DNA from 3 places in the Streptomyces sp. NPDC051041 genome. Region 1 is predicted to be linked to each of the others. Evidence: riboswitches for the same ligand, from Rfam matches in the RefSeq annotation. Region 1 holds a riboswitch; each other region holds the start of a gene.
The links. Region 1 has a riboswitch for cyclic di-AMP ahead of ACIBAI_RS04645 (NlpC/P60 family protein). Riboswitches for the same ligand answer to the same signal wherever they lie in the genome.

Region 1 (4,155 bases):
CGGGCCGGTGTCGGACGGCCCGTGGGCCTCTGGCTAGGCTCCGGCCCCATGGACGTACTCATCCACCTCTTCGTCGGTCTGCACATCATCGGCATCGCCGCGCTCCTGGGCGGTTTCCTGACCCAGGTGAAGGCGATGGGCGAGGGCACCGCCCGCTTCGGCCCGGCGATGCTGCACGGTGCGCTGACGATGCTGGTCACCGGAGTGATCCTGGTCGGCCTCAACCAGGCCGACGACCAGTCCGTCGACAACGTCAAGATCGGCGTGAAGCTGGCACTGCTGATCGTCATCCTCGGTCTCGTCTACGTGAAGCGGGACGAGGAGAAGGTGGACAAGAGCCTGTTCGGCCTGGTGGGACTCCTCACCACCGCGAACGTCTTCATCGCGGTGCTCTGGACCTGAGCCCGCCCGGGACCGCCCGGCCCCCGGACCACGGGCCCCGGCCGCACGCGTGCGCGGCGTGCGCCGCGCACGCGCGGGACAGGTTCGGGGAGGGCGGCCCCGCCCGTCAGGCCGGCCGCACCACGCTGTGGATCGACGACTCGCCGTCGTAGTAGACCGACTCCTCCCGGACGTACGCGCCGGGCTTCGGGGCGTGGATCATCATGCCGTCGCCGATGTAGAGGCCGACGTGGGTGACGTCGTCGTAGAAGAACACCAGGTCGCCGGGTCGGGCCTGGGAGAGGGGGACCGTAGTGCCCGCGTTCACCTGGTCGTAGGTGGTGCGGGGCAGGGTGACCCCGGCGGCCTTCCAGGCGGCCTGGGTGAGGCCGGAGCAGTCGTAGGACCCGGGGCCGGTGGCGCCCCAGACGTACGGCTTGCCGATCTGGTCGCGGGCGAAGGCGAGCGCCTTCCCGGCCTTCGTGCCGTAGGAGGAGCCCGGCGCGGACGACGAGCCCGACCCGGACGGCGAGTCCGGCGCGGACGGCGAGTCCGGCGCGGACGGCGACGCACTCGAACCGGAACCCGATGAGCCGCTCTCCTGCCGCCGGGCGGCCTCCTCCTGCCGCTGCCGTTCCCGGGCCTGCCGCTCGGCGAGTTCCGCGGCCTTGCGGTCGGCCTCCTCCTGTTTGCGCTTCTCGATCGCCGCGAGCCGCGCCTTCTCCTCGGCGGTCAGCTCCGACAGCAGGTCACGCGCGTCGGCGAGCTTCTGCTGGACGGTGGCCTTGGCCGTCTTCAGGTCGTTCTGCGAGTCGGTGAGCTTTTCGAGGCTGTCGGTGGCCTCCTGACGCTTCCTCATCGTCTCCGACTGCTGCGCGAAGTAGTCGTCGACCGCTTCCTTCTGCCGGCCGGTGAGCCGGCTCATCAGCTGGTTCTGGTCGAAGTAGTCCTGCGGGGAGTCCGCGAGCAGGAAGGTCGCGGTGTCCGGCACGGATGCGCCGGTGCGGTACTGGGCGGCGGCGTAGGAGCCCAGTTCCTCGCGTGCCTCGTTGAGCTTCTGGGCGCGCCGGGCGACGTCGTCGAGGAGGGCGTCGACGCGCTTGCGCTGCTCGGCGGTCCTCTCCTTGGCCGCGTTGTACTCGTCGGTGGCCGACTCCGCCTGGCGGTACAGGTCGTCGACCTTCTTCTCGACCTCTTCGAGACTCGGCCTGTCGTCCGAGGGGGCGGCGTTGGCCGTCTGGGGGAGCAGGGCCACGGAGGCGAGGGCCGCCGTGGCGAGGGCGGGGGTCCGTATGCCTGCTGCGCGGGTGCCCGCGGTGCGCGGTTTGCGGTGCGACGCCAAGGGAGGCGACTCCTTCCGTGCTCCGCCTGCCGGGTTGGCTGTCGGGTTCGGGCGGGTGGTCCGGAAGGCCGCCCTACGGCCCTGCCCCGCGGGGCGGAGCGGGCCGATTCACCCCGGGTTCTCGGTCGGGTCCCCGGCTCGGCCGCCGTGCGGGCGCGCCGGACTCGGCGGAGGCCGCGCGACCCGGCGACGTTCGCCGGTGGGGGTCGTACGGCCCGCCCGCACGGTAGCCAACCCGTGCGGCGGCTGTGAAGGTTGGCGGGTGATATGCCCGATACATTTTCGTGACCTTCGTCCGGGGGTCGCGCAGGGTGAGCCGCCGGGCGCGGCCTGTGGGGCACCAGACCGGGCGGCGGCTCCCGCAGGGGGTGCGCGTCCGCGCGTCGTACCGGACGGCGGTGGTCGCGGTCGGTGCGGCCGCGCCTCCGGAACGTGGCCGGAACCCGGGCGCCCGGGCGGGCTCTGGGCCGGGCGGACCCGCGCGGACGCGGCCCGGCGAGGCCCGTTCCGCGGGATGTTCCCGGGCGGGCAGCGGGCTGTCGGTGGGGAGCCCTAGACTCGGAGAGCGATGAGCAGCCTCTTTGACGACAGCTTCCTGGCGGACCTCCAGGCCTCCCCCGGCCCTGCGGAAGAGCCCCCGCCGCCCGAGGACGATCACGTACCGGAGCCGATTCCGGACGATCTGTTCGGCGGGAAGTTCGACGTGCCGCCGGACCGGGACGCCTACTACCGGGACGGCGCCCCGCGCCCGGTGGTGGACCCCGCCGCGCTCCTGGAGGGGCTGAACGACAACCAGCGCGCCGCCGTCGTGCACTCCGGCTCCCCGCTGCTCATCGTGGCCGGCGCCGGCTCCGGCAAGACCCGCGTGCTCACCCACCGCATCGCCCACCTGCTGGCCGAGCGGGGCGTCCACCCGGGCCAGATCCTCGCGATCACCTTCACCAACAAGGCCGCCGGCGAGATGAAGGAGCGGGTCGAGCAGCTCGTCGGCCCGCGCGCGCACGCGATGTGGGTGATGACCTTCCACAGCGCCTGCGTGCGGATCCTGCGGCGCGAGTCGAAGAAGCTCGGCTTCACGTCCTCGTTCTCGATCTACGACGCCGCCGACTCCAAGCGTCTGATGGCCCTGGTCTGCCGCGACCTGGACCTGGACCCCAAGCGGTTCCCGCCGAAGTCCTTCAGCGCCAGGATCAGCAACCTGAAGAACGAGCTGATCGACGAGGAGGACTTCGCCGCGCAGGCCGCCGACGGCTTTGAGAAGACCCTCGCCCAGGCCTACGCCCTGTACCAGTCGCGGCTGCGCGAGGCCAACGCCCTCGACTTCGACGACCTGATCATGACGACGGTCAACCTGCTCCGCGCGTTCCCGGACGTCGCCGAGCACTACCGCCGCCGCTTCCGCCACGTCCTGGTCGACGAGTACCAGGACACCAACCACGCCCAGTACGCCCTCGTGCGCGAGCTGGTGGGCCCCTCCGGCGAGGGCCAGGACCCCGCAGAGCTGTGCGTGGTGGGCGACGCCGACCAGTCGATCTACGCCTTCCGCGGCGCGACCATCCGCAACATCCTCCAGTTCGAGGAGGATTACCCGGACGCCACGACGATCCTGCTGGAGCAGAACTACCGCTCCACCCAGACGATCCTGAGCGCGGCCAACGCGGTCATCGAGCGCAACGAGTCCCGCCGCCCCAAGAACCTGTGGACCAACGCGGGCGCGGGCTCCCTGATCACCGGGTACGTCGCCGACACCGAGCACGACGAGGCGCAGTTCGTCGCCGACGAGATAGACCGCCTGACCGACGCGGGCGAGGCGAAGGCGGGCGACGTCGCCGTCTTCTACCGCACCAACGCCCAGTCCCGGGTCTTCGAAGAGGTCTTCATCCGCGTCGGGCTGCCCTACAAGGTCGTCGGCGGCGTCCGCTTCTACGAGCGCAAGGAGGTCCGGGACGTCCTGGCCTACCTGCGGGTGCTGGCCAACCCGGAGGACTCCGTGCCCCTGCGGCGCATCCTCAACGTCCCCAAGCGGGGCATCGGCGACCGCGCGGAAGCCATGATCGACGCCCTCGCCCAGCGCGAGAGGATCAGCTTCCCGCAGGCGCTCAAGCGCGTCGACGAGGCGTACGGCATGGCCGCGCGCTCCGCGAACGCGGTCAAGCGGTTCAACGCGCTGATGGAGGAGCTGCGCACGGTCGTCGAGTCCGGCGCGGGACCGGCGACCGTGCTGGAGGCGGTGCTGGAGCGCACCGGCTACCTCGCCGAGCTGCAGGCCTCCACCGACCCGCAGGACGAGACGCGGATCGAGAACCTGCAGGAACTCGCCGCCGTGGCCCTGGAGTTCGAGCAGGCCCGCGGCGAGGACGACCCGGGCACCCTCGCCGAGTTCCTGGAGCAGGTGGCCCTCGTCGCGGACTCCGACGAGATCCCCGACGAGG
Region 2 (4,155 bases), on a different contig from region 1:
GGCTAATCGGGGCGGGTTTCGGGCGCGTTAACCGCGTGATGGCCCGCCCGTTCCCCGATCCGGTGCGGGCTCCCCCGCCGAGGCCCGCGGGCCGTCCCGCGGCACGCCGACCGGGCGGGGCCGGGGAGGGGCCGCCGGGCCACGGGGTCCGGCACGGCGGCGGTCGTCGCGCGGGCCCGCGGTCCGGCGGGACGACCGCGCGCACCGTCCCGGCCCCCTGACGGGCCTCGACGGCGCGCTCCCGGGCCGCGCCGCGCCCCTTCCCGGGGGACGGCCGCTGGATCCGTCGGCGCCGCGGGCCCCGGCCGCGTCCGGGCCGCCGGCCGCGGGAAGGCGTCCCCGCCGCGGCGGACGAGGTGCGCGGCCCTCTCCCGCCGGGCGGCCCGCTACGAGGCCGCGGGCCCCCGGTGTTCCGCCGCGATGCCGAACCTCCGCCGCTGCCCGCGCTCACCGGCGCCGAGGCCGAGTTGATCGGCCGTTACCTCGACGTGGTCGATCCGCTCGGCCGGATCGACCCGGCGCACCACGGCGACACCTACCGCGGACTGCGCGCCGCCCAGGCGCTGGTCGGCAAGGCCGCCGCACTGCGTGACGCGCTCGCGCTGATGCACCACCGCGGCGAGCACGGACTGCACGCCCGCACGCTGGCGCGGGCGCTTCGGGCGCTGGACGGCGAGCGCCGCACGGCGCGCGTCACCCTGCCGCCGCGCTCCGACAGTTGAGGCACGCCGCGCCCGGGCCGGGCCGCCCGCCCGGCGGCGGAGCGTCCCGGACCGCCGTTGGAACCGGCTGAACGGCTTACCTCCTATCGGCGTACGCATTCCTGCTCTTTCGGGGCCTTCGAGGTTGCGCAACAGCCGCGTCCCGAGGGTGGAATGGGAGGGTTTCTTCGCTGGTCCGAGGGGTGCGGGCGGTCTTGACAGCGACTCGGACGCACACCTGTCCACCCGAACGGGTGAGTGGTGAGTAACAACACAAATCCCCGGTTCCATTGGGATTTTCGGACATCCATGCGCCAAGATCCCTGTCTGACGACAAGCCCCCGCCACCGCGGCGGGGCGGTCCGGGCGGACGCCGAGTCCTGCCGCCGCCCGGACGACCGGTCGACAGGAGTGGATCGGCAGGAGTGGAGGACCCAAGCACGACGGGTCGCCGGAACGGTCGTCCCCGCACGGGAGACGCCGGGCCGAGCAGCCCTTGGGGTGAAGCCGCGTCAGCGGCCGGGCAACTTCGCCAGCCCGAATCCGACAGGTCATCCTTCACAGGCGGCTGACGAAGGGTTGCGCATGACTGCGCTCAATCGTGTCCCGTCGCTCATGGCCCGGGCCGGTACGGCCTCGGCCCTGACCATCGCCGCCGTGGGCGGCTCGATCGCGGTCCCGGGTGTCGCCTCCGAAGCGGCGGCGGCGAGTCCGGCGACGAAGGCGCTCCAGGTGGCGGCTTCCAAGAAGGGCTCCCCGTACAAGTGGGGCGCCGCCGGGCCGTCCCGGTTCGACTGCTCCGGGCTGACGCTGTACTCGTTCAAGAAGGCCGGCAAGAAGCTGCCGCGCACGGCGGCCCAGCAGTACAACAAGACCCGCCACATCTCCGCCAAGAGCCGCAGGGCCGGGGACCTGGTGTTCTTCCACTCGGGTTCGAACGTGTACCACGTCGGCATCTACGCCGGCAGCGGCAAGATCTGGCACGCCCCGAAGACCGGGGACGTGGTGCGCCTGCAGAAGATCTGGACCAAGAGCGTCTGGTACGGCCGGGTCAGCTGACCCTCCCGGCGGGGCGGCGGCGTGTCGGGGCGCCGCCGCCCCCTCGGGGCGTGACGCGGGTCCACGTGGTTACCCGTGGCGCCATGGCCGACCACCGTCCCTGCACCGCACGCAACGAGACGCCGCTGGAACGCGCGGACCGCAACTTCGGTGAACTGCTCCAGGAGCTGCGCGTCACCCAGACCGGCGTGCAGATCCTGTTCGCCTTCCTGCTGTCGCTGGCCTTCACCGAGCGCTTCGAGGACCTCGACTCCGTCCAGCGCGCCGTGTACGTCGCCACGCTGCTGCTCGCGGTCCTCTCGGCCGCGCTCTTCACGGCACCGGCCGCCCTGCACCGCTCGCTCTTCCAGAAGGGCGCCAAGCCCCGTGTCGTGCAGGTGTCCTCACGGCTCGCCACGGCCGGCCTGGGCGTGCTGGTGCTCGCGTTCACCGGGTCGGTGACGCTCGTGGTGGACGTGACGACGAGCCGGGCCGGCGGGCTGGCCGCCGGCGCGGCGACCCTCCTGGTGTGCCTCGGCCTGTGGGGGCTGCTGCCCCTGCTGGTCCGGCGCGCGGGCCCGGACCAGGGCCGGGGGCCCGCCGTCGTCCGGCCGGCTCCCCGGGCTCGCGCAGCGGTGCCGCCCCGGGTGCCGCCGGCGCGGCACCGGTGACCCTCCCGGCGCCCCGGCCGGCGGCGCCTCCCGGCCCCCTGGCGGAGTGCGCCGGGCGGTCGCGTGACCGTTACGGCTCCTGCCGGCCCGCCGTCGGGAGGGGCTCGGCCGGAACCTGCCACGGCAGTTCGACGGAGACCGTCTTGCCGCCCTCACGGGTCGGCCGGACGGTCAGCCGGCCGCCGTGCTCCGCCGTCAGCCAGCGGACGATCACCATTCCGCGGCCGTTGTCCTGCTGGACGGCGGCGGGCAGTCGCTTCGGGAAGCGCGGGTGACCGTCGGTGACCTCGATGCGCAGCCGGCCGTCCGGATCGAGGGCGAGGGCCGCGGTGAAGGTGGGCGACCGGCCGAGGGTGTGCTGAACGGCGTTGGTGGCGAGTTCGGAGACGATGAGGCGGACGGTGTCGGCCATGTCCGCGTCCGCCGGCAGACCCCACTCCAGGAGCGTGCCGGCCACATGGGCGCGGGCCGCGGAGACCGAGGCGGGCTCGCTCGGCAGAGTGACGGATGCTTCCAGATGGTCTGCCATGACGGCGTCGTCCCTTTCCCCCGGGACCGCGGTCCGACACGACAGCGGATGGTTCGAGTACGGTCCCGGACTGGTGCCTCGCCGTCAGAGTGCCATCACCGGGCCGGTGAGGACGGCGATCCATCGAGATATGCATATATCTGTCGCCCGATACGGTGAAGTCTGCGGCGCGAGACCGTACGGGGGCGGCGCGGAGGGGGTAAGGAGGAGCCCATGCAGCACGGTCCCGCGGTGCGCCGCCGGAAACTGGGTGCCGAATTGCGCGCGCTGCGCGCCGCGGCGGGGCTCACCAGTGGTGAGGCGGCTCGCCTGGTGGGCTGGCACCAGTCGAAGGTGAGCCGGATCGAGACCGGCACGAGCGGGGTGAAACCGGCCGATGTGCGCCTGCTCCTGGACGCCTACGAGGTGCGGGACGCCCAGTTGCGGGACCTGCTGCTGGTCCTGGCCGGCTCCGACGCCGGGGGCGGCCGGCACCACTGGTGGCACGCGTACCGGGGGGTGCTGCCGCCGACCTACCGGGACTTCATCAGCCTGGAGTCCCAGGCCGCGGCGATGCGCACGCTGGAGACCACCGTCGTGCCCGGATTGCTGCAGACGTCGGAGTACGCCCGGGCGGTGACGCGGGCCGCGGTGGACGGGCTGTCGGAGGACCGGCTCGACACGCTGGTGGAGGTGCGGCTGGCCCGGCAGGACGTGCTGCGCGCGGATCCGCCGCTCAGGCTGAGCGCCGTCCTCGACGAGGCGGTGCTGCGCCGGGAGGTCGGCGGGCCCGGCGTGATGGCCCGTCAGCTGACCCGGCTGGTGGAGGCGGCGCGCCTGCCCCACGTGCGGTTGCAGGTCCTGCCGTTCGGCGCCGGGGCGCACATCGGCGTCACCGGCTCTTTCGTTATCTTCTCATTTTCGAGCACTTCTGATCTGGACGTGGTTGTTCTCGACCACTTGACGAGTAGCCTCTACCTCGAGCGGAAAGAAGACCTGGAGGCCTACACAGAGGCCTTCGACGCCCTTCGGATCCACGCCCTTTCCCCCGAGGACTCGTTGGATTACATCGCCGGGATAGCCGCCGGCGCGTAAGGAGGCACCATGTCCGCACTGCCTCGCACCATCACCCTCCCCTCCGAACTGCACGGCGTGCGGTGGCTGCGCAGCAGCTACAGCACGGGAGCGAACAACTGCGTCGAGACGGCCCGGCCCGGGGCCGGCCCGCTCGCCGGAC
Region 3 (4,155 bases), on a different contig from region 1:
CTGTGCCGGTACGCGGTCCTCTTCGGCGACCCCCAGCTCGCCCTGACCGCCGTCCAGCGCGTGCTGGAGGTGACGGCGGAGGAGGTCCAGGAGGTGGCCAAGGCCCGCCTGCGCCCCGACAACCGCGCGGTGCTCGTCTACGAGCCGATCGCCACCGAGGCCGGGGAAGCGGACGCCGCGGCCACCGACGACAACGAGGAGGCGGCGAAGTGACCGAGCTCGCCACGATGGAGTTCCACCCCCGGCCCGAGGGAGGCGAGCCCAGGCCCTGGGCGTTCCCGGCCCCCACGCGCGGGACGCTCGGCAACGGCCTGACGGTCCTGCGCTGCCACCGCCCCGGCCAGCAGGTCGTCGCCGTCGAGGTCCTCCTCGACGCCCCCCTGGACGCCGAGCCGGCCGGCCTCGACGGCGTCGCCACGATCATGGCGCGGGCCTTCGCCGAGGGCACCGACAAGCACTCCGCCGAGGAGTTCGCCGCCGAGCTGGAGCGCTGCGGCGCCACCCTCGACACGCACGCCGACCACCCCGGCGTACGCCTGAGCCTGGAGGTGCCGGCCTCCCGCCTGGCCAAGGCGCTCGGGCTGGTCGCCGACGCCCTCAGGGCGCCCGCGTTCGCGGACGGCGAGGTGGAGCGGCTGGTGCGCAACCGGCTCGACGAGATCCCGCACGAGCTGGCCAACCCCGCCCGCCGGGCCGCCAAGGAGCTCTCCAGGGAGCTGTTCCCGGCGAGTTCGCGCATGTCGCGCCCGCGCCAGGGCACCGAGGAGACGGTCGCGAACATCGACTCCGCGGCCGTCCGCGCCTTCTACGAGAAGCACGTCCGCCCCGCCACGGCCACCGCCGTGGTCGTCGGCGACCTCACCGGCATCGACCTCGACGCGCTGCTCGGCGACACGCTCGGCGCGTGGACCGGCTCCCCGGCCGAGCCGCGGCCGGTGCCCCCGGTGATCGCCGACGACACCGGCCGGGTCGTCATCGTGGACCGCCCCGGCGCCGTCCAGACGCAGCTGCTGATCGGCCGCACCGGCCCGGACCGGCACGATGGCGTGTGGCCCGCGCAGGTGCTCGGCACGTACTGCCTCGGCGGCACCCTCACCTCCCGCCTGGACCGCGTCCTGCGCGAGGAGAAGGGCTACACCTACGGCGTGCGGGCGTTCGGGCAGGTCCTCAGGTCCTCCCCGGAGGGCACCGGCGCCGCGATGCTCGCCATCAGCGGCTCCGTGGACACCCCGAACACCGGGCCCGCCCTGCGGGACCTGTGGACGGTGCTGCGCACGCTCGCCGAGGAGGGGCTCACCGACGCCGAGCGCGACGTCGCCGTGCAGAACCTGGTGGGCGTGGCGCCGCTGAAGTACGAGACCGCGGCGGCCGTCGCCGCCACCCTGGCCGACCAGGTCGAGCAGCACCTGCCCGACGACTACCAGGCCGCGCTGTACCGCCGGCTCGCCGAGACCGGCACCGTGGAGGCCACCGCGGCGGTCGTGAACGCCTTCCCGGTGGACCGCCTGGTGACCGTCCTCGTCGGCGACGCGGCGCAGATCAAGGAGCCGGTGGAGGCCCTCGGCATCGGTGAGGTCACCGTGGTGTCCGCCGAGTAGCGGCACGCGCGCGCGGGAGCCCTGGCGGCGGATACGTCACCAGGGCTCCCTTATGTAGGGATATGTCCGGATCGGGGCGGAGGTTGCCTGTCCGGCCTGTGGGATGCGCTACAAAACCCGCGTCGTGTTTGGGGTTCGGAAGCCGGCGCGTTTAACGTCTTCCGGGCTGTCCGTCAGGCAGTGCGCCGCACCCGCGGCAGCGGGCAGCCATCGCCGAATCCCCGTACGGCGCGAGCCGGGGGAGCCGGGGACCCACCCTCCTCCCGCCGCCTCCGCGGCCGGAGGGGACCAGCAGTCCCCCCGGGGTGAATCGGGCGCCCGCGCGAACGCGAGGGGGCCCGTAGGAGACCTTCCTGCTCCGAACCCGTCAGCTAACCCGGCAGGCGAGAGGGAAGGAAAGGACCAGCGCACTTCATGGCGTTCACCCGCGCCACCGGGAGGCACCGCCGTTCCGGCCGGCCGCACCGCACCACCGCCCGCGCGGCGGGCGTCGCGGCCCTCACCACCACCGGCGTCATCGGCGCCGCCGCGGCCCCCGCCCTCGCCGCCGGGCCCGCCGCCGAGCAGACCGGCCTCACCCCCGTCCTCGCCCTCGGGGACTCCATGGCCGCCCAGATCGAGGCCCAGGCCGCCGCCCAGAAGCAGGCCGCCGAGGAGGCCGCCGCCGAGAAGCGGGCCGCCCAGATCGCGCGCAAGGAGGCGGCCGAGGCGGCGAAGAAGGCGCGCGAGGCCAAGGAGCGCGCCGCCCGCGAGGCCGAGCGCAAGCGTCTGGACACCTACGTGCCGCCCATCGCCGGCTCCTACGTCTCCACCGGCTACCGGGCCGGCGGCGCCGTCTGGTCCTCCGGCACCCACACCGGCGTCGACTTCCACGCGGCCGGCGGCACCCCCGTCCAGGCGGTCGGCGCCGGCACCGTCGTCGAGGCCGGCTGGGGCGGCGCGTACGGCAACCAGATCGTGATCAGGATGCACGACGGCACGTACACCCAGTACGGCCACCTGTCGTCCATCGGCGTCTCGGTGGGCCAGACGGTGCTCCCGGGCCAGCGGATCGGCCTGTCCGGCGCGACCGGCAACGTCACCGGGCCGCACCTGCACTTCGAGGCCCGCACGGCCGCCGGGTACGGCTCCGACATCGACCCGGTCGCCTACCTCCGCTCGCACGGCGTGGACCTCTGACGCCGCACGCCCCCGTGCACGGGGTCCGCCCCGCGCGCGAGGCCCGGCGCCGCACGCTCCCGTGGGCGTCCGGCGGCGGACGGTTGCGTCTCCCGCGGCCCCGGCTCCCCGAGCCGGGGCTTTCGGCGTTCCGTACGGCCGGATGTCCAAAAAATATCCATGATTTCCGGGCCGCCGTCGGAAATTCCGGCTCATTGCAATAGAGTCACGGAACACGCGTCCATCGTCGGCGTTTCACGGGGATTAAGGCGGAGGTCGGTCATGCGTATTCCGGCGCACTCGGTGTGCACGGCCATCCGGGACGACATCGTCGCGGGTGTCCACGAGCGCGGCAGCCGCCTCACCGAGGAAGTTCTCGCACGCCGCTACGGCGTCTCGCGCGTCCCCGTGCGCGAGGCCCTGCGCACCCTGGAGGCCGAGGGCTTCGTGGTGACCCGGCGGCACGCGGGCGCGTGCGTCGCGGAACCCACCGAGCAGGAGGCCGCCGACCTGCTGGAGATGCGCGGGCTCCTGGAGCCGCTCGGCGCCTCCCGGGCCGCCCAGCGGCGCACCGAGGCCCATCTGAAGGTGCTGCGCGGCCTGGTGAGGATCGGCCAGGAGCGCGCCCGCCGGGGCGGCGGCGAGGACCTGCGCTCCCTGGGCGGCTGGTTCCACGAGACGCTCGCCCAGGCTTCCGGCAGCCCCGCGCTGACCGCGACGCTGACCCAGCTGCGCCACAAGATCGCCTGGATGTACACCGTGCAGGCGCCCGCCGGCCCCGTGGAGACCTGGGCGGAGCACGGGGCGATCGTGGACGCCGTGGCGCGCGGCGACAGCGAACGCGCGCGGGCGCTGACGGCGCTGCACAACGAGCGCGCGGCCGCCGCGCACCGGCTGCGGTTCGCCCCGGGCGCGGACCGCCCGGAGCGTGTGAGGAATTCGCAACCTCCCGTAAACATGCCGAGCCTGCGGCATTAACAAGGAGGCCGTATACAAAGAGCAGGAAATCCGGGGGGATTTTTCCTGCTGCCCGGAAGTGGAAAATCAGAAGGGCTCGCCCGGTAATTCGGACGAGCCCTTCGGGGGTGTGGGACGGCGTCCCGGAATCGACGGCGTCCCCGCCGCCGACCGGAAATCCGACCGTGCGCGGCCGGCCCCGCGAAAACCGCGCCGGTTCAGCCGCGCAGGGGCGTCAGACGGTCTCGGGGAGCTCCTCCAGGCCCTCGGAGACCAGCTTCGCCAGCCGGTCCAGGGCGGCGTCGGCGCCCTCGGCGTCCGACGCGAGGACGATCTCCTCGCCGCCCTGGGCGCCCAGGCTCAGGACGGCCAGCATGGAGGCCGCGTTGACGGGGGTGCCGCCTGCCTTGGCGATCGTCACCGGGACGCCTGCGGCCGTGGC

Region 2: it holds a riboswitch for cyclic di-AMP, as region 1 does, so the genes downstream of both, ACIBAI_RS06555 (C40 family peptidase) here and ACIBAI_RS04645 (NlpC/P60 family protein) in region 1, are expected to answer to the same signal.
Region 3: it holds a riboswitch for cyclic di-AMP, as region 1 does, so the genes downstream of both, ACIBAI_RS14570 (M23 family metallopeptidase) here and ACIBAI_RS04645 (NlpC/P60 family protein) in region 1, are expected to answer to the same signal.

The regions. Positions count from the first base shown of each region.
Region 1 is NZ_JBITFM010000002.1:292,994-297,148, forward strand. Features, by position in the region: gene ACIBAI_RS04640 (hypothetical protein) at 49-402, shown strand; gene ACIBAI_RS04645 (NlpC/P60 family protein) at 509-1,723, opposite strand; cyclic di-AMP (ydaO/yuaA leader) riboswitch at 1,732-1,889, opposite strand; gene pcrA (DNA helicase PcrA) at 2,292-4,155, shown strand, end outside.
Region 2 is NZ_JBITFM010000003.1:90,391-94,545, reverse strand. Features, by position in the region: gene ACIBAI_RS06560 (hypothetical protein) at 408-722, shown strand; cyclic di-AMP (ydaO/yuaA leader) riboswitch at 1,063-1,283, shown strand; gene ACIBAI_RS06555 (C40 family peptidase) at 1,287-1,760, shown strand; gene ACIBAI_RS06550 (DUF6328 family protein) at 1,844-2,410, shown strand; gene ACIBAI_RS06545 (ATP-binding protein) at 2,481-2,939, opposite strand; gene ACIBAI_RS06540 (helix-turn-helix domain-containing protein) at 3,153-4,013, shown strand; gene ACIBAI_RS06535 (DUF397 domain-containing protein) at 4,023-4,155, shown strand, end outside.
Region 3 is NZ_JBITFM010000007.1:107,579-111,733, forward strand. Features, by position in the region: gene ACIBAI_RS14560 (M16 family metallopeptidase) at 1-213, shown strand, start outside; gene ACIBAI_RS14565 (M16 family metallopeptidase) at 210-1,598, shown strand; cyclic di-AMP (ydaO/yuaA leader) riboswitch at 1,800-1,999, shown strand; gene ACIBAI_RS14570 (M23 family metallopeptidase) at 2,013-2,777, shown strand; gene ACIBAI_RS14575 (GntR family transcriptional regulator) at 3,039-3,734, shown strand; gene ACIBAI_RS14580 (HPr family phosphocarrier protein) at 3,949-4,155, opposite strand, start outside.